Regions from separate parts of the Citrobacter sp. VF227 genome, predicted to be linked through region 1. Evidence: predicted binding sites of a transcription regulator. Region 1 holds the regulator's gene; the other holds the start of a gene.
The links. The regulator CRP, encoded in region 1, controls carbon source genes, mostly activating them, when cyclic AMP is high. The targets are predictions, from matches to a motif close to ATGTGANNNNNNTCACAT.

Region 1 (9,837 bases):
ACCATTCTCTGGTGGTCGCTCCCGAAACCCTTCCTGACTGCTTTGAGGTGACCGCCTGGAGTGAAACGCAGGAGATCATGGGTATTCGTCACCGGGAGTGGGATATGGAGGGGGTGCAGTTTCACCCGGAGAGCATTCTCAGCGAACAGGGGCATCAGCTGCTGGCTAATTTTCTCAACCGGTGATTTGTGGTTGCTATTCAGTGATTTTTTATTCATATTTTGTGATTATAATTTCACTAGCATTTCTGCTTAACAGGGTGGTAATGACATGGCAACTGAACAAACTGCAATTACACGCGCGACATTCGATGAAGTGATTCTGCCGATTTATGCACCGGCTGAGTTTATCCCGGTAAAAGGGAAAGGGAGTCGAGTGTGGGATCAACAGGGTAAAGAGTATGTTGATTTCGCAGGCGGTATTGCAGTTACCGCGTTAGGGCATTGCCATCCGGCGCTGGTTGAGGCGTTAACCACCCAGGGCGAAACCCTGTGGCATACCAGCAATGTTTTCACCAACGAACCGGCGTTACGCTTAGGTCGTAAACTCATTGATGCGACCTTCGCCGAGCGCGTACTGTTCATGAACTCCGGTACCGAAGCTAACGAAACCGCCTTTAAGCTGGCGCGCCACTATGCCTGCGTGCGCCATAGCCCGTTCAAAACCAAGATTATTGCCTTCCACAACGCGTTTCACGGTCGTTCGCTGTTTACCGTATCCGTTGGCGGGCAACCGAAATATTCCGACGGCTTTGGACCCAAACCGGCAGATATCATCCATGTCCCGTTTAACGATCTGCATGCGGTCAAAGCGGTGATGGACGATCACACCTGCGCGGTGGTGATCGAGCCTATTCAGGGCGAGGGTGGCGTTACTGCGGCAACGCCGGCATTCCTGCAAGGCTTGCGTGAGCTCTGTGATCAGCACCAGGCGCTGTTGGTATTTGATGAAGTACAGAGCGGGATGGGGCGTACTGGCTCACTGTTTGCCTATATGCACTACGGCGTGACGCCGGATATCCTGACCAGTGCCAAGGCGCTCGGCGGCGGCTTCCCGGTGAGTGCGGTACTGACTACCCAGGAGATTGCCTCGGCGTTCCACGTGGGCTCGCATGGTTCCACTTATGGCGGTAATCCGCTGGCCTGTGCGGTTGCGGGAGCTGCGTTTGATATCATCAACACGCCGGAAGTGCTGGAAGGTATTCAGGCCAAACGCCAGGCGTTTGTTCAGCATTTGCAGAAAATTGACCAGCAGTTTGACATTTTCAGCGACATTCGCGGTATGGGACTGCTGATTGGCGCCGAACTGAAGCCGCAGTTTAAAGGCCGGGCGCGTGATTTCTTGTACGCCGCGGCGAATGAAGGCGTGATGGTACTGAACGCCGGACCGGACGTGATGCGTTTCGCGCCGTCGCTGGTGGTGGAGCAGACCGATATCGATGAAGGGATGCAGCGCTTCGCGCAGGCCGTGGCGAAAGTGGTGGCTTGACGATCTTAGGCCGGATAAGCGTAGCGCATCTGGCAGTCGATCTTAACCCTTCATATCCCGCAACCGGCGGCTCAGCCAGATCCCGTGATGCGGTCGCTGACGCCATGCTACCGACGAAATGGTATGCATGGTGTTCAGATGCCCTAATATCCGCTGTAGATGCTGCTCAAGGGTACTTAAAGGCCCGTGGGACAGCATCTCTGGCGCCTCGAGAATATTTACATCGCCGGAGCTTCCTGGGCCGTCATATTCCAGCCGTTGCTGACAGCGCTGGATCGCAATTTCACAGGACTCCAGATACCGCTGCGCCAAATCCGGCGTCAGCATCGTATGTTCCCTTGCCAGCGTGGTCATCGCGTTGATGTGTTCGACGATGAACTGGCTATGCGTAACCCACAGTTTCATGTCCGCCAGATAGTGCGAGTTGAATCCTGGCTCCTGCATCGCCTGGTTAAGTGAGTTGAACAACGTGTTATGCGCCTGGTTGACCCGCATGCGTTGATACGCCAGCGGTGTGGCCTGCGGATCGTTGCTAAGGATCAGGCGGATGGCTTCCTGATCGGCTTCTAACGCATCGTGGGCGTTTTTACGCAGCAGGCCGCTCTGCCACTGCGGCCATAGCCAGAGCATCCCGCCAAAGGCGATTAGGCAACCAGTGACCGTATCGATAAACCGCGGCACGATAAACTGTTCCCCGTTCAGTGTCAGCAACTGCAGGGTGTATACCGCGGTGACCGTAAAGCCGACGGTAGCCCAGCCGTAGTTTTTACGGATGGTCAGATAACTCACCAGGGTTATCAGCAGCATGCCTGCCAGCGTGTAACTCTCCTGAATATGAAAGTGCAGTGTGACGCCAGCGATCACCAGGCCAACGAGCGTCCCTACTGAACGGTGTAAAATACGTACCCGGGTCGCCCCGTAGCCATTTTGCGTGACGAACAGGATTGTCATCAAAATCCAATAGGGTTTTGGCAGGTGTAAGGCGCTGCCCATCAGGCTGGCAATGCTCAACATGACGCTGATGCGTCCGGCATTACGCAGCGCCGGGGATTTCAACGACAGATAGCTTTTCAGGGCAGGGATCAGCGGCAGCCGACGCTGCTTGTCAGCCATTAAATCCCGGGCATACAGTGGGCGCTGGGTGCGTAGCACGCGGGCAATACGGCTGAAGTGCCAGTAACAAAATTGTCCTACCGGATTGTCCGGATGTTGGTTGGCAATTTTCTCCAGCGTGCCAATTTGTTTATCCATTGAAAAACGTGTTGGCAAGCGGTGATACAAAATGTCATCGGCCAGAACGCGAAGGCGTTCGGCGACGGTGCGCGCGTTCCAGCGGATCACCTGTTCGGCGTGGCTACGTTCGACCAGCTTTTGCACCTCTTCCGGCTGGTGGAGGCTGACGGAAATATGTTCCTGTAAATCGAGCGCCTCCTGAAAGGCACGTAGCAGGCGCTTATAATCGTTGTTGCGATGTGCCGACAGCATATGCATTTGCTGATAGCACTGGGTAATCAAATCTACCGCTTTTTGTTGGCGCACAAGCAGGGGGGGTAGCGCTTTTTCCGGATCGGCATGCTGAGTCAGGAGGCTGTATTTGGCCTCACAGTAATCGGCTAATTCACGATACAACAAGCTGAGCGACTCACGCAGCGGCTGCTCACGCCACATCCAGAACCAGAACCAGTTGAACAGGCCGTACCACAATGTACCCAACGCGTAGATCAGCAGTGGCTCCCAGACGGGCATGTTCCCGGCCAGGCTGAGCGTGAAAATTGCCGCGATAAGCGAGGCAGGTAGTAGTCGTGCATGCAGAGGGCCTAATTCAGCGGTTACACCAAGAATCAGCGTCAGGCCAGTGAGGATCAGCGGCAGCGGTATAGTCTGTGCCAGCAGTATCTGCATGATCAGACTGCATCCGGCAAACAAAGACGCACCAATCACTAAGCGTTTGAAAAAGCGCTTATGCGGGGTATCAAGACCGGCAATATTGCAGCAGGCAGGGACGAGGGAGAAGAGGAGCCCCAGATGAAGCTGCCCGATGATCAGACCGACGGCCACAGGTAAACATAGCACCAGCGTCTGTCGTAGTGCGTAGTTGATCTCAGGGTGATATATCAGTCTTCGCCACATCGGTGCAAACAAAAGTGGCGCATTACGGGGTAACGCGCCACTTCGATGGGGTTAACGTGTGCCGTAGACGACGATGGTCTTACCGTGTGCGGAGATCAGATTCTGATCTTCCAGCATCTTCAGAATACGACCAACGGTCTCACGGGAACAGCCAACGATCTGGCCGATTTCCTGGCGGGTGATTTTAATCTGCATGCCGTCCGGGTGGGTCATCGCGTCAGGCTGTTTCGCCAGATTCAGCAGAGTCTGCGCGATACGACCGGTAACGTCGAGGAAGGCAAGGTTGCCAACTTTTTCAGACGTGACCTGCAGACGGCGAGCCATCTGAGAGGACAGGCGCATCAGAATATCTGGATTGACCTGGATTAATTGGCGAAATTTTTTGTACGAAATCTCAGCGACTTCACATGCAGTTTTAGCACGGACCCAGGCGCTGCGTTCCTGACCTTCTTCGAAGAGGCCTAATTCACCAATAAAATCGCCCTGATTCAGATAAGAAAGGATCATTTCTTTCCCTTCTTCATCTTTGATCAGCACTGCCACTGAGCCTTTAACGATGTAGTACAACGTTTCCGCTTTTTCACCCTGGTGAATCAGCGTGCTCTTCGATGGGTACTTATGAATATGGCAATGAGACAAGAACCATTCGAGAGTCGGGTCTGTTTGCGGTTTGCCAAGCACCATGCGCGGTTATCCTCTGTTATAAGCTGTCTCCAGAGCCAAAATATTACCTGCCTCTGGGTTTGCAAAAATGTGCTTCCCGCTACCTGGGAAGGGGGCTGTCAATACGTGCGACGGCCTGTAATGTGATGTCCTCTGCATACATGCAGTACGTCAATGTATTACTGTAGCATCCTGACTGTTTTAGCATAGCTTTCGCCGTGTGTCTCCTGGTGTCTCGCTTCAGCATGACGCAGGTCGCCTTCCGTTGCGAGATTTGTTGTGTGCGCGTAATCTGTCAGGAAAATTGATGCATCGGAGTAATAAAATATGCAAGCACGTGTTAAGTGGGTTGAAGGGTTAACCTTCCTCGGTGAGTCCGCCTCTGGCCACCAGATTTTGATGGACGGTAACTCCGGTGATAAAGCGCCGAGCCCGATGGAAATGGTCTTAATGGCTGCGGGCGGTTGCAGCGCAATTGATGTGGTGTCGATCCTGCAAAAGGGTCGTCAGGATGTGACCAACTGCGAAGTGAAGCTGACCTCCGAGCGTCGTGATGAAGCGCCACGCCTGTTTACCCACATCAACCTGCATTTCGTTGTAACGGGTAACGATCTGAAAGATGCGTCCGTCGCTCGCGCGGTCGATCTTTCGGCGGAAAAATATTGCTCCGTGGCGCTGATGCTGGAAAAGGCGGTGAACATTACCCACTCCTATGAAGTGGTTGCCGCTTCGTGATGTTATGCCTGATGGCGATATACTTATCAGGCCTACAGGATTTAAACGCGTAGGCCGGATAAGGCATTATCCGCCATCCGGCAAAAAAACACCTTACTCTATCTTTTTACCTTCCATCAGTCGCTGGACTAGCGGCAGCATAATCAATTCCATCGCCAGACCCATTTTCCCGCCCGGAACAACCAATGTATTGATATGAGAAATGAATGAGCCCTGCAGCATGGCCAGTAGCCATGGGAAATCGATCCCTTCCAGATTACGAAAATGAATCACGACAAAGCTTTCATCGAGTGACGGAATACTCTTGGCGGCAAAGGGGTTAGAGGTATCTACAGTCGGTACGCGCTGAAAGTTGATATGCGTACGAGAAAACTGCGGCGTGATGTAATTGATATAATCGTCCATTGAACGCACCACCGAGTCCATCACCGCTTCACGCGAGTGTCCACGCTCGCTGGTATCGCGGGTCAGCTTCTGGATCCACTCCAGGTTCACGATCGGCACCACACCAACCAACAGATCGACATGCCGGGCCACATTTTGCTGCGGGGTGACAACGCCGCCGTGAAGTCCCTCATAGAACAGGACATCCGTCGGTTCAGGCAGCGGCTGCCAGGGCGTAAATGTCCCCGGAACCTGATTCCACGGTACGGCCTCATCGTAGGTGTGCAGATATTTACGCGACTGACCTTTGCCCGTCTGACCGTATTCAATGAAGGTTTGCTCCAGCAGACCGAAGTCGTTAGCTTCGGGGCCGAAATAGCTGATATGCCGCCCGGCATCGCGCGCTTTGCGAATCGCCATGTCCATTTCCGGGCGGGTATAGCGATGAAAACTGTCGCCTTCCACCTCGGCGGCGCGCAGATTTAACTGCGCGAATATTTTACGAAACGCGAGGCTGGTGGTGGTGGTCCCCGCGCCGCTGGATCCTGTTACCGCAATCACCGGATGTTTGGCAGACATAACAACTCCATGAAATGGTTGTAATTATAGTAAAGTCGGCCGGCGGCTACGGATTACTCGCGAATCTGCTTCCTCGGCATAATGTTGACCGTTTCATGCAATTCGGACCACACCAGCACGGCTTCACCTGATTGTAGTTGGCGTTTGACGTCGGCGACTTTTTGTTCGAGCGAGCGTTCATGTTCACCATAATCGGTGCCTTCGCGCAAGACAAAGCTTTCAAGCAGATTGTCCAGCGCGTCCGGGGAGATGTCTTGCCAGGGAATAATCATGATGAAGTCTCCAGATACGTTGTCAGCCAGTCCGGGATTCTGGATTCCAGCCACATCTCCGGATGGCGTATCGTACCGCCAATGAATCCGACATGGCCGCCGTGTTCAGTAAGCTGATACTCCACCTGCGAGGGCAGGTTTTCCGGCTCAGGGATCACATGATGATCCATAAACGGATCATCCTTGGCATGGATAATCAGCGTCGGTTTGGCGATCTGATTAAGCAATGGCATGGCGCTACACTGACGGTAATAGTCTATCGCATCGGCGAAACCGTGAATTTTGGCGGTGATCAGATCGTCAAAATCGCGAATGCGACGTAGAGATTTCAACTGGGCCAGGCTCACCGGCAGTGAGCCAGGATAAGCCTCAAGCTTACGCGAGGCATTGGCTTTCAACAGATTAAGCAGGTAGCGCTGATAGACCCGGGAGAATCCCTTGTCCATGTGGTAACTACAGGCTTCCAGCACGAAAGGGGCAGAGACGATAACAGCAGCATCAATTGGAATCTCGGTGCCTTCTTTTGCCAGCAGGCAGGCCAGCATGTTTCCACCAAGCGAATAGCCTACCGCTGCGGTCGGCACACGACCGAACTCACGCTCCAGCCAGTGTAAAAACCAGGTGCCGTCTTCTGTTTCACCGGAGTGATAAATGCGGTTCAGACGATTTGGTTCGCCGCTGCAGCCGCGAAAATGCATCACCACACCCAGCCAGCCGCGCTTTTGTGCTGCTTCAATCAGGCCATGTGCGTAGGGGCTGTTCAGGCTGCCTTCCAGGCCGTGAAAAACCACCAGGCGCGGTTTGTGTTTCGCCTGCTGCGGATCTTCACTCCACGCCAGATCGACAAAATCACCGTCTGGCAATTCCAGACGCTGCCAGTGGGCATCGAACTTCACCTTGCGGCGAATTAAACGCGGCAGCATCGTCTGCAGATGGCGGTTACTGATACCGCGCATTGGACGGAAATCTCGCGAATCTTCGGTAGGTGGAGTCATTTCTGTGGACGTGATTTCAACCATAACACCAGAGCAATTAATATTCGGAAAGAATAACTATACCGCGCGCAGCGCATGCGGGTTAGCCAATATGTGATTTTGCGCTTATTCTGCCAGCATCTGCTCAAGCTGTTCCTGCGCGTCCAGCCAGGCCATTTCGCACTCTTCGAGCCCGGATTTCGCGCTGGCTTGTTGCTGCAAGCATGCCGTGAGTTCAGCCTTGCGGCTTTGGTCGTACAGTTCGCTGTCGCCGAGTTTCTCTTCTGCCTGCGCCAGCTGTGCGTGCAGCTTCTCCATCTCTTTTTCCAGACGGGTAATCTCTTTACGCAACGGCTGCGTCAGAGTGCGTAGTTCAGCCTCGCGACGCTTCTGGTCTTTACGCGCCTGGGCGCTGTTAACGCTCTCTTTCGCCGGTTCGTCGCCCTGGCTTTCCTGTTTTTGCACATCGCTCAGCCACTGCTGATAATCCTCCAGATCACCGTCAAACGGCTCGACTTTCTTGTCATGCACCAGATACAGGTCGTCGGTGGTAGAGCGAATCAGGTGACGGTCGTGCGAGACCACGACCAGCGCGCCTTCGAAATCGATCAGCGCTTCGGTCAGCGCCTGGCGCATATCCAAATCCAGGTGGTTGGTCGGTTCATCGAGCAGCAGCAGATTCGGGCGCTGCCAGACGATCAACGCCAGTACCAGGCGTGCTTTTTCACCACCGGAGAAACGACGGGTCTCTTCGCTGACCTTATCGCCCTGGAAGCCGAATCCGCCGAGGTAGTCTCGAAGTTTCTGCTCCAGCTCCTGTGGTGCCATGCGAGCCAGGTGCTGGATAGGCGATTCATCGGCGCGTAAAAACTCCAGCTGGTGCTGCGCGAAGTAGCCCAGCTTGATGCCTTTCGCCAGGCCAATCTCGCCGCTGATTGGGGCCAGTTCGCCGGCCAGCAGCTTAATCAGCGTAGATTTACCCGCACCGTTACGACCGAGCAGGCCGATGCGGGATCCCGGCACCAGATTCAGTTTGATCGAATCGAGAATGACGCGTTCGCCGTAGCCAGCGCTGACTTTTTCCATCTTCAACAGCGGGTTTGGCAGGCTTTCCGGCTCACGGAAGCTAAAGTGGAACGGATTGTCCACGTGCGCAGGGGCAATCAGCTCCATGCGTTCCAGCATTTTGATACGGCTCTGCGCCTGCTTTGCTTTGGTGGCTTTAGCTCGGAAACGATCGATATAGCTTTGCAGATGCGCTACACGCTCCTGCTGGCTTTCGTACATCGCCTGTTGCTGCGCGAGGCGGGTCGCACGCTGGATTTCAAACGCGCTGTAGTTGCCGGTGTACTCGAACATGGTTTGTTGTTCGATATGGATAATTTTATCCACCACCGGATCGAGGAAGTCGCGGTCGTGGGAGATCAAAATCAGCGTACCCTGATAGCTTTTCAGCCATCTTTCCAGCCAAATGACCGCGTCGAGATCGAGGTGGTTGGTCGGTTCATCGAGCAGCAGCAGGTCCGAACGGCAAATCAGCGCCTGTGCCAGATTGAGACGCATACGCCAGCCACCGGAGAAGTCGCTGACTGGATGTTCAAGCTGTTCGTTGGAGAAGCCGAGGCCATGCAGCAGACTGGCGGCGCGTGAACGCACGGTCCAGGCGTCAATGGCATCCAGTTTTCCATGGACGGTGGCAATGGCGTGTCCATCGTTACGTTCGTTGGCATCGTTCAACTGCGCTTCCAGTTGACGATATTCGCGGTCGCCGTCGATTACGTACTCCAGCGCGGGCTGTGGCAACGCAGGCGTTTCCTGATTCACCCACGCGAGCTGCCAGTTTCCCGGATAGGTAAATCCTCCGGCGTCGGCGCTGAGTTCATTTTTCAGCAATGCCAGTAAGGTAGATTTACCGCAGCCATTTTTACCGACCAGGCCAACTTTCTGCCCTGGATTAATGGTGGCCGTGGCATTGTCCAGCAAGACGCGCACGCCGCGACGAATTTGTAACGATGAGAAAACAATCATAAGGCGCCGTATGTTCAGACTATGTTAATTTATCATTATGATAATGTAATGTGCGGGGCATTTGCCGCACCGAGGCGCAATGGTAGCCCAAAACGTCGAAAATAGACAAAAGACAAAACCGGGAGGGGGATGATGTTCCAGCCAGCGAAAGTCTTGCTGCTGTATGCCCATCCGGAATCTCAGGACTCGGTCGCGAACCGGGTTCTGCTTAAACCGGCCATGCAGCTCAGCAATGTTACCGTGCACGACCTTTACGCGCACTATCCTGACTTTTTTATCGACATTCCGCATGAGCAGGCGCTGCTGCGTGAGCATGATGTCATTGTTTTTCAGCATCCGCTTTACACCTATAGCTGTCCAGCGCTGTTAAAAGAATGGCTTGATCGCGTACTGAGCCGCGGATTTGCCAGCGGTCCCGGAGGGAATCAACTGGCGGGAAAGTACTGGCGGAGCGTTATCACTACCGGGGAACCGGAAAGCGCCTACCGCTATGACGCGTTAAACCGTTATCCAATGAGCGATGTGCTGCGCCCTTTTGAGCTAACAGCCGGTATGTGCCGCATGCACTGGATGAGCCCTATTAT
Region 2 (9,837 bases), on a different contig from region 1:
TGTGCTGGCGTTGGATATCCCACTGCAGGCGACAGAAAAAACTCGCTTCCAGTCCTCGTGGAGCAATCTGGCCTGGAAACAGTGGAAGCTGCTACCGGGGGCTGAGCATTTCTCCGGTACGCTTGCGGGCAGCGTTGAAAATGGTGCACTCACCGCTTCGATGAAGCAAGCTAAAATGCCGTACGAAACCGTTTTCCGCGCACCGCTGGAAATAGAGAACGGCGTGGCGACGCTAAGCTGGCTGAAGAATGAGAAAGGCTTTCAGTTAGACGGGCGCAACATTGATGTGAAAGCGAAAGCGGTACGTGCGCGCGGTGGTTTTCGCTATCTGCAACCCACTGGAGATGAACCGTGGTTAGGTATTCTGGCTGGCATCAGCACCGACGACGGCTCCCAAGCCTGGCGCTACTTCCCGGAAAATCTGATGGGCAAAGACCTGGTTGACTACCTCAGTGGCGCTATTCAGGGCGGCGAAGCGGATAACGCCACGCTGGTGTATGGCGGTAACCCGCATCTGTTCCCGTATCTGCATAATGAGGGGCAATTTCAGGTCCTGGTGCCGCTACGCAACGCGAAATTTGCTTTCCAGCCCGACTGGCCTGCGCTTACTGACCTCAATATTGAACTGAATTTCATTAACGACGGTCTGTGGATGAAGACGGATAGCGTTAATCTGGGCGGCGTGAAGGCCAGTAATCTGACGGCCAATATCCCCGACTATGCCAAAGAAAAACTGCTGATTGATGCCGATATTAACGGACCAGGCAAGGCGGTCGGACCTTATTTTGATGAGACGCCGCTGAAGGATTCCCTCGGCGCCACGCTAGAGCAGTTGCAGATTGACGGCGATGTGAATGCTCGCTTACATCTGGATATTCCGCTAGACGGCTCGCTGGTTACCGCGAAAGGTGATGTCAACCTGCGTAATAACAGCCTGTTTATTAAACCGCTCGACAGCACGCTGAAGAATTTGAACGGTAAATTCAGCTTTATCAATGGCGATTTAAAGAGCGAGCCGATGACGGCGAACTGGTTTAATCAACCGCTGAACGTCGACTTTTCCACGACCGAAGGGGCGAAAGCCTATCAGGTAGCCGTGAATCTGCAAGGTGACTGGCAGCCAACCCGTATGGGGATTTTACCGGCGCAGGTCAACGATGCGTTAAGCGGCAGCATGGCGTGGAATGGCAAGGTAGGTATCGATCTCCCGTATCATGCGGGGCCGACTTACGACATAGAGATAAAAGGCGACCTGAAGAATGTAAGTAGTCACTTACCTTCTCCCCTGAACAAGGCTGCCGGTGAGGCGTTGCCGGTTAACGTTAAGGCCAACGGCAATCTGCGCAGTTTTGATCTGACCGGCAACGCGGGCAGTAAGAATCACTTTAACAGCCGCTGGTTGCTGAATCAGAAACTGACGCTTGACCGCGCAATCTGGACGTCGGAAAGCCGTACCGTGCCCGCGTTACCCGATCAACAAGGCATTGAGCTTAATCTTCCCCCTATGGATGGGGCGCAATGGCTGGCTTTGTTCCAGAAAGGTGCTGCGGATAACGTTGGGACCAACGCCAACTTCCCTCAGCGCATCACGGTACGTACGCCAGCGTTATCCCTGGGTGGCCAGCAGTGGAATAATTTAAGTATTGTGTCTGAGCCGTCAATCAATGGCTCCACCGTGCAGGCGCAGGGCCGCGAAATTAACGCCACGCTGGCGATGCGCAATAACGCGCCGTGGCTGGCCAATATTAAGTATCTTTATTACAACCCAAGTGCGGCAAAACCGTCACCGAATAGTACGCCCGCTTCGCCGTTTTCCACCATCGACAACGTCAGCTTCCGTGGCTGGCCGGATCTTCAACTACGCTGTGCCGAGTGCTGGATGTGGGGACAGAAATACGGTCGCATTGACGCCGATGTCGCGATTAAAGGCGACACGCTCACCTTGAGTAACGGCCTGTTGGATACCGGTTTTGCCAGACTGACCACCGACGGCGTGTGGGTGAATGCGCCGGGCAAGGAGCGGACGTCGCTGAAGGGTAAACTGAGTGGCAATAAAATTGACTCCGCGGCCAACTTCTTTGGCGTATCGACCCCGATTCGCAACTCTTCGTTCAACGTTGAGTACGATCTGCACTGGCGTAACCCGCCGTGGGATCCAGATTTAGCTTCGCTGAATGGTATTTTGCGTACCCGCCTGGGCAAAGGTGAGCTTACAGAACTCAGTACCGGTCATGCGGGACAACTGTTACGCCTGTTAAGCTTTGATGCGTTGCTGCGTAAACTGCGCTTTGATTTCAGCGATACCTTCAGCGAAGGCTTCTATTTCGACTCGATTCGCAGCACGGCGTGGATCAAAGATGGCGTGATGCATACTGATGATACGCTGGTGGACGGTCTGGAAGCCGATATTGCGATGAAAGGCTCGGTGAACCTGGTACGCCGGGAGTTGAATATGGAAGCGGTGGTCGCGCCAGAGATTTCTGCCACCGTAGGGGTTGCCGCTGCGTTTGCCGTCAACCCGATTGTTGGTGCGGCGGTGTTTGCTGCCAGTAAGGTATTGGGACCGCTGTGGAGCAAAGTGTCGATTCTGCGCTATCGCATCACTGGTCCGATCGATAAGCCACAGATCAACGAAGTTCTGCGTCAGCCGCGCAAAGAAAGCCAGCAATGATTTGACGGGGGCGAGTAATTGCCCCAATCTCACTACATAGATCTTCTACCGCAGTAACTAATGAGTAGCAAAACGATGAGTCTGAACCTGGTAAGTGAACAATTGCTAGCGGCGAATGGCCTGAAACATCAGGATCTGTTTGCCATCCTGGGCCAACTGGCCGAACGCCGCCTTGATTACGGCGATCTCTATTTTCAGTCGAGCTATCACGAATCCTGGGTTTTAGAAGACCGCATCATTAAAGATGGTTCTTACAATATCGATCAGGGCGTTGGCGTGCGAGCCATCAGCGGCGAAAAAACAGGGTTTGCCTATGCAGACCAGATTAGCCTGCTGGCGCTGGAACAAAGTGCTCATGCCGCTCGTACCATCGTGCGTGACAACGGTGATGGCAAAGTAAAAACGCTGGGGGCGGTGGAGCACCAGGCGCTTTATACCTCAGTTGATCCCCTGCAGAGCATGAGCCGTGAAGAGAAGCTGGATATTCTGCGCCGCGTAGACAACGTGGCGCGTGCCGCAGACAAGCGCGTTCAGGAAGTGACCGCCAGTCTGACTGGTGTTTATGAACTGATTCTGGTGGCGGCGACCGACGGTACGCTGGCCGCTGACGTCCGTCCGTTGGTGCGTTTGTCGGTAAGCGTACAGGTTGAAGAGGATGGCAAGCGTGAACGCGGCGCCAGCGGTGGCGGCGGGCGTTTTGGCTATGACTATTTCCTTGCCGATCTCGATGGCGAAGTCCGTGCTGACGCATGGGCGAAAGAGGCCGTACGCATGGCGTTGGTTAACCTCTCTGCGGTGGCCGCGCCTGCCGGTACGTTGCCGGTGGTGCTCGGCGCTGGCTGGCCTGGCGTCCTGCTGCATGAAGCGGTCGGTCATGGTCTGGAAGGTGACTTTAACCGCCGTGGCACATCAGTATTCAGCGGTCACATGGGTGAACTGGTGGCGTCAGAATTGTGTACCGTGGTGGATGACGGCACAATGGCGGACCGTCGTGGTTCCGTGGCTATCGATGACGAAGGTACGCCGGGTCAGTACAACGTGCTGATCGAAAATGGCATTCTGAAAGGCTATATGCAGGACAAACTCAATGCGCGCCTGATGGGAGTCGCGCCAACGGGTAATGGTCGCCGTGAATCTTACGCGCACCTGCCGATGCCGCGTATGACTAACACCTATATGCTGCCGGGGAAATCCACGCCGCAGGAAATCATCGAATCCGTTGAATACGGTATTTATGCACCTAACTTCGGCGGCGGCCAGGTGGATATCACCTCCGGGAAATTTGTATTCTCGACGTCCGAAGCGTATCTGATTGAGAACGGTAAAGTGACCAAACCGGTGAAAGGCGCAACGTTAATTGGCTCCGGTATCGAAGCGATGCAGCAGATTTCGATGGTGGGTAACGACCTGAGACTGGATAACGGAGTTGGCGTTTGCGGTAAAGAAGGACAGAGTCTGCCTGTGGGCGTGGGTCAGCCGACGCTGAAGGTGGATAACCTGACCGTGGGCGGTACTGCCTGAGAAACTGTAATTTAAAGGGTATTTTTGCCCGATAAGCGCTAGCGCTATCGGGCATATCATCACTTCTCTTTTCCCCGACCGTACATTCCCTGGAATAGCTTCGCCACATCGACAAAATAGTCTGTCAGATAGTTAATCACTACCTGCACCTTGAGTGGCAATTTGTCTTTTTCGGTATACAGCGCGTAGACCGGACGCGGATCCGACTGGTAGCGGGGAAGCAGGATCTCCACTTCGCCACGATTGATCTCATTGATCACCCACATCAGCGGTACATAGGCAATGCCCGTGCCTGCGGCCAGCCAGCGTACCAGCGTCATCGGATCGTTAGTCACGAAGCGCCCCTCTGGGATCAGGCGGGTGGAGATGCCCTCCGGAGCGATAAGCTCGAATTCATTATCCGGGCGCACGCTGTATTCCAGCCACGAGTGGTTGCTGAGATCGGCGGGTTTCTCCGGGGCGCCAAACTGCGCGAGATAGCTTTTCGCGGCGCAGACCACCATCGGCATAGCTCCCAAACGGCGTGAAAACAGGCTGGAGTCCTGCAACGCGCCGACGCGGATAACTACGTCCAGGCCATCCGCGATTAAATCCGGGGCCGGAATGCCGGTTACCAGATTTACCGTCAATCCCGGATACTCTTTCAGCATCGTGGCGGTCAACCCGGCGAGGACATTTTGTGCCATAGTTGAAGAGCAGCCAATGCGCAGGGTACCGATAGGCGTGTTGTTAAAGGCATAAAGTTGCTCGTGAACATCCTGTGCTTCGTGCAGCATCCGGCGGCAGCCCTGATAATAAATTTTACCGGCTTCAGTTAGCCCAATGCTGCGCGTACTGCGGTTTAGCAGCTTGACCTGTAACTCATCTTCCAGTTTGGAGACCGTCTGGCTTATTGATGAAACGCTCATTTGTAGCTGTCTTGCGGCGGCGGTGAAGGAGCCCAGTTCGACAACTTTGGCGAACACCGACATACGTTTTAATCGTTCCATTGTTCACTCTGACTTAAAAGTGATTTAGATCACATAATATAGATAACAGCATAACAGTTACGTTAATATATTATTATTCAAATAACGGCTATGTCGCTCTCGCCTGGCTCATCCTCGCCCTTCTCTGCGGTGACATACGCTAGAAAAACTATCATCTGCACTCTCTTACGTTACCAAGGTCAACATGAGTCTGTTTCCCGTTATCGTGGTGTTTGGTTTGTCCTTCCCACCGATTTTTTTCGAATTACTTTTGTCACTGGCGATTTTCTGGCTGGTGCGTCGGGTGCTGGTTCCGACTGGTATCTATGATTTTGTCTGGCATCCGGCTCTGTTTAACACCGCGCTGTATTGCTGTCTGTTCTACTTAACAACGCGCCTGTTCGTTTGAGGTTGAAGTGAAAACACTAACAAGAAAACTCTCCCGCACGGCCATTACCGTGATACTGGTCATTCTGGCCTTCATCGCCATTTTCCGCGCATGGGTGTTCTACACCGAGTCGCCGTGGACGCGTGATGCCCGTTTCAGCGCCGATGTTGTCGCCATTGCGCCGGATGTTGCGGGCCTTATTACCAACGTTAACATCCATGATAACCAACTGGTGAAAAAGGATCAGATCCTGTTCACCATCGATCAGCCACGCTATAAGAAAGCCCTTGAACAGGCTGAAGCTGATGTCGCTTATTATCAAGTTCTGGCGCAGGAAAAACGCCAGGAGGCTGGTCGTCGTAACCGACTTGGCGTGCAGGCCATGTCTCGTGAAGAGATCGATCAGTCAAACAACGTCCTGCAAACCGTATTACACCAGCTTGCGAAGGCACAAGCGACCCGCGACCTGGCGAAATTAGATCTGGAGCGTACCGTTATCCGCGCGCCAGCAGATGGCTGGGTGACTAACCTGAACGTCTATAGCGGCGAATTTATTACGCGCGGGTCCACGGCGGTGGCGTTAGTCAAACAGCATTCTTTCTATGTGCTGGCGTATATGGAAGAAACCAAACTGGAAGGCGTTCGTCCTGGGTATCGCGCTGAAATCACCCCGCTTGGCAGTAATAATGTGCTGAAGGGGACTGTTGATAGTGTGGCGGCTGGCGTAACGAATGCCAGCAGCACGCGGGACGCCAAGGGTATGGCGACCATTGATTCCAATCTTGAATGGGTGCGTCTGGCGCAGCGTGTGCCGGTGCGAATTCGCCTTGATGAGCAGCAGGGAACCTTGTGGCCTGCCGGGACGACCGCGACCGTCGTCATTACCGGCAAGCAGGATCGCGATGCCAGTCAGGAATCTTTCTTCCGTAAAATGGCGCACCGCCTGCGCGAATTTGGTTAATCGCGATGGGTATTTTCTCCATTGCCAATCAGCATATCCGCTTTGCGGTAAAACTGGCCTGCGCGATTGTACTGGCGCTGTTCGTTGGCTTTCATTTCCAGCTTGAGACCCCGCGCTGGGCGGTGCTGACCGCGGCCATTGTGGCGGCAGGTCCGGCCTTTGCCGCTGGTGGAGAACCTTATTCAGGTGCTATCCGCTATCGCGGCATGCTGCGTATTGTCGGGACATTTATCGGCTGTATTGCCGCACTGATCATTATCATCAGCATGATCCGCGCCCCGCTATTGATGATCCTGGTGTGTTGTGTTTGGGCCGGTTTTTGTACCTGGATCTCATCGTTAGTGAAGATCGAAAACTCCTATGCCTGGGGGCTTTCAGGCTATACGGCGCTGATCATCGTCATTACTATTCAGGCTGAACCGCTGCTGACGCCGCAATTTGCGCTCGAACGCTGTAGTGAAATTGTGATGGGCATTGTCTGTGCCATTGTTGCTGACCTGCTCTTTTCGCCCCGTTCGGTGAAACAGGAAATTGATGTCGAACTGGATAGCCTGCTGGTAGCGCAATATCAGCTTATGCAGCTGTGCATTAAGCATGGCGACAGTGAGGAAGTGGACAAAGCCTGGGGAGATTTAGTCAGGCGAACGGCGGCGCTGGAAGGGATGCGTAGTAACCTGAATATGGAGTCCTCGCGCTGGGTGCGGGCTAACCGCAGACTCAAGGCATTGAATACGTTGTCGCTCACGCTCATCACGCAGTCCTGCGAAACCTATCTAATTCAGAACACCCGACCAGAATTGATCACCGATACCTTCCGTGAGTTGTTCGATACGCCGGTTGAAACGGTACAGGATGTCCATAAACAGTTGAAGCGGATGCGTAGGGTGATTGCCTGGACCGGAGAACGTGACACACCTGTCACAATTTACACCTGGGCTGGGGCGGCAACACGCTATTTGTTACTTAAACGTGGAGTTGTCAGCAACACCAAAATTAGCGCTATCGAAGAAGAGATCCTGCAAGGTGAACCGGTGGTGAAAGTGGAATCTGCCGAGCGTCACCATGCGATGGTTAATTTCTGGCGCACCACACTTTCATGTGTGCTGGGAACCTTATTCTGGCTGTGGACCGGTTGGACATCCGGCAGCGGTGCAATGGTGATGATTGCGGTTGTTACCTCGCTGGCAATGCGTTTGCCTAACCCGCGTATGGTGGCGATAGACTTTATATACGGCACATTGGCGGCGTTACCGCTCGGGGCACTCTATTTCCTGGTGATTATCCCTAATACCCAGCAAAGTATGTTGTTGCTGTGTCTGAGCCTGGCGGTGCTGGGTTTCTTTCTGGGGATCGAGGTACAGAAAAGACGATTGGGATCGATGGGGGCGCTGGCCAGCACGATTAATATCATCGTGCTGGATAACCCGATGACGTTCCACTTTAGCCAGTTTCTTGACAGTGCTCTGGGGCAGATTGTTGGTTGTGTACTGGCATTTATCGTCATTATGTTGGTGCGTGATAACTCTCGTGACAGAACGGGCCGCGTGTTGCTCAACCAGTTTGTCTCGGCGGCGGTTTCTGCGATGACCACCAACGTGGTTCGTCGAAAAGAAAACCATCTTCCGGCGCTTTATCAGCAGCTGTTTTTGCTAATGAACAAATTTCCCGGCGACCTGGCGAAGTTTCGCCTGGCGCTGACCATGATCATCGCGCATCAGCGCCTGCGCGATGCGCCGGTACCGGTAAACGAGGATCTCTCCGCATTCCATCGCCAGCTTCGCCGCACTGCCGATCACGTGATTTCTGCAGGAAACGACGACAAGCGGCGACGTTACTTTAGTCAGTTGCTGGAAGAGCTTGAGATCTACCAGGAGAAATTAATCATTTGGCAAGCACCACCGCAGGTTACCGAGCCGGTAAAACGACTCAGTGGGATGCTACATAAGTATCAACATGCGCTGACCAGCAATTGAATGTGAGAAACCGACGATAAAAACGTCGGTTTTTTTATGGCTATACTTACCTGAAAATGCAGGAAGTCTCTGCATATTATTGGTTCGTAGAGTGACAGTGACTGGCGTCGGGATGGTGGCTATAGATGAACATCTATACATTTGATTTTGACGAGATAGAAGACCAGGGTGATTTCTATCGCGAGTTTACGCGCACGTTCGGTCTCGCCAGGGAAAAGGTGGTTGATTTAGATTCTTTGTGGGAGGTGGTTATCGGGGAAGTCTTACCGTTGCCGCTGGAGATTGAATTTGTTCATTTGCCGGACAAGCTACGCAGACGATATGGTGCGCTGATTTTACTGTTCGATGAAGCGGAAGAAGAGCTGGAAGGGCAGTTGCGCTTTAATGTTCGGCATTCAATATAAGGCATAAAAAAGCCCCCGGCAGGCGGGGGCAAGTCGTCGGACTGAGACGACGAGGGTTTATTTGTAGAGTTCTGCAGTAGCATGCCAGTGAGCGCCTTCACGGAGCTCGGTAACGCGATAGCTGCTGGCACCTGCTTTTTCAGCTTTAGCAGCGATGGCCTGACGCATATCCATTGGTGAGCTACCGATCTGAGATACGGAGATGCTACCCATGGATTGCAGGTTCTGTGCTTCTTGTGAGTTCACCTGAGTAACCGCGGCGCTTGCACCGAAAGAGAGAACAGAAAGAAGGCTTAAGGTTGCAATAGTCGTTTTGATTTTCATGATTTTTACCTCGTCGAATTCTTTTATAGGGGTCTGCGTTTCGTGACCCTCATCACAAAATCAAGTATACACTAATAACCTGATAAATTAATACCACGCTAATTGTTTCTGCTGGTATTTGGTGTTAAGAAATGGTTTTTTTATAATCAAATGGAATTAAAAAGAGTGTTTTTGACATCTTTAAATAAATAAATTCAATCAAATCATAATGATATGAATTTTTGCAAAATGTGCGTTTTAAAGTATTCGTATTCACTACGTGAATGGTTTTTGATGGTTAAACGCACCATTTGTTAAACGAGTTGTAGTGGAAAATAGAGGGAAGAGGGAGAAAACAGAGTTTTTTCCCCGTCGCGAGGCGACGGGGAGGAGGCACTATAGTTCTTGTTCGAACAGTTCCAGAATGGCTTCGTACAAATCTTTTACCGTAAATCCCTTCGCTGGGGTGGTGAAGATAGTATCGTCACCGGCAATCGTACCCAGAATACCTTCCGCTTTCCCCAATGAGTCCAGCAGACGTGCAATCAACTGAGCAGCGCCGGGGCTGGTATGAATAACCACGACCGCATCGTTGTAGTCTATATCCAGTACCAGATTTTTTAGCGGGCTGGAGGTTGTCGGTACCCC

Region 2: aaeR (HTH-type transcriptional activator AaeR) is a predicted target of CRP. The motif match lies at 5,199-5,216, and genes of this name have one in related genera.

What each region holds. Positions count from the first base shown of each region.
Region 1 is NZ_JBRFVF010000005.1:9,870-19,706, reverse strand. Features, by position in the region: gene pabA (aminodeoxychorismate synthase component 2) at 1-185, shown strand, start outside; gene argD (bifunctional acetylornithine/succinyldiaminopimelate transaminase) at 271-1,488, shown strand; gene ACU8YC_RS16410 (YccS/YhfK family putative transporter) at 1,531-3,618, opposite strand; gene crp (cAMP-activated global transcriptional regulator CRP) at 3,670-4,302, opposite strand; gene ACU8YC_RS16400 (OsmC family protein) at 4,609-5,016, shown strand; gene ACU8YC_RS16395 (phosphoribulokinase) at 5,110-5,979, opposite strand; gene ACU8YC_RS16390 (YheU family protein) at 6,033-6,251, opposite strand; partial or broken gene ACU8YC_RS16385 (hydrolase) at 6,248-7,307, opposite strand; gene ACU8YC_RS16380 (ABC transporter ATP-binding protein) at 7,352-9,253, opposite strand; gene kefG (glutathione-regulated potassium-efflux system ancillary protein KefG) at 9,386-9,837, shown strand, end outside.
Region 2 is NZ_JBRFVF010000006.1:213,679-223,515, reverse strand. Features, by position in the region: gene yhdP (AsmA2 domain-containing protein YhdP) at 1-2,671, shown strand, start outside; gene tldD (metalloprotease TldD) at 2,747-4,192, shown strand; gene aaeR (HTH-type transcriptional activator AaeR) at 4,252-5,181, opposite strand; gene aaeX (p-hydroxybenzoic acid efflux pump operon protein AaeX) at 5,366-5,569, shown strand; gene aaeA (p-hydroxybenzoic acid efflux pump subunit AaeA) at 5,577-6,509, shown strand; gene aaeB (p-hydroxybenzoic acid efflux pump subunit AaeB) at 6,515-8,482, shown strand; gene ACU8YC_RS18780 (barstar family protein) at 8,608-8,886, shown strand; gene yhcN (peroxide/acid stress response protein YhcN) at 8,944-9,210, opposite strand; gene argR (transcriptional regulator ArgR) at 9,586-9,837, opposite strand, start outside.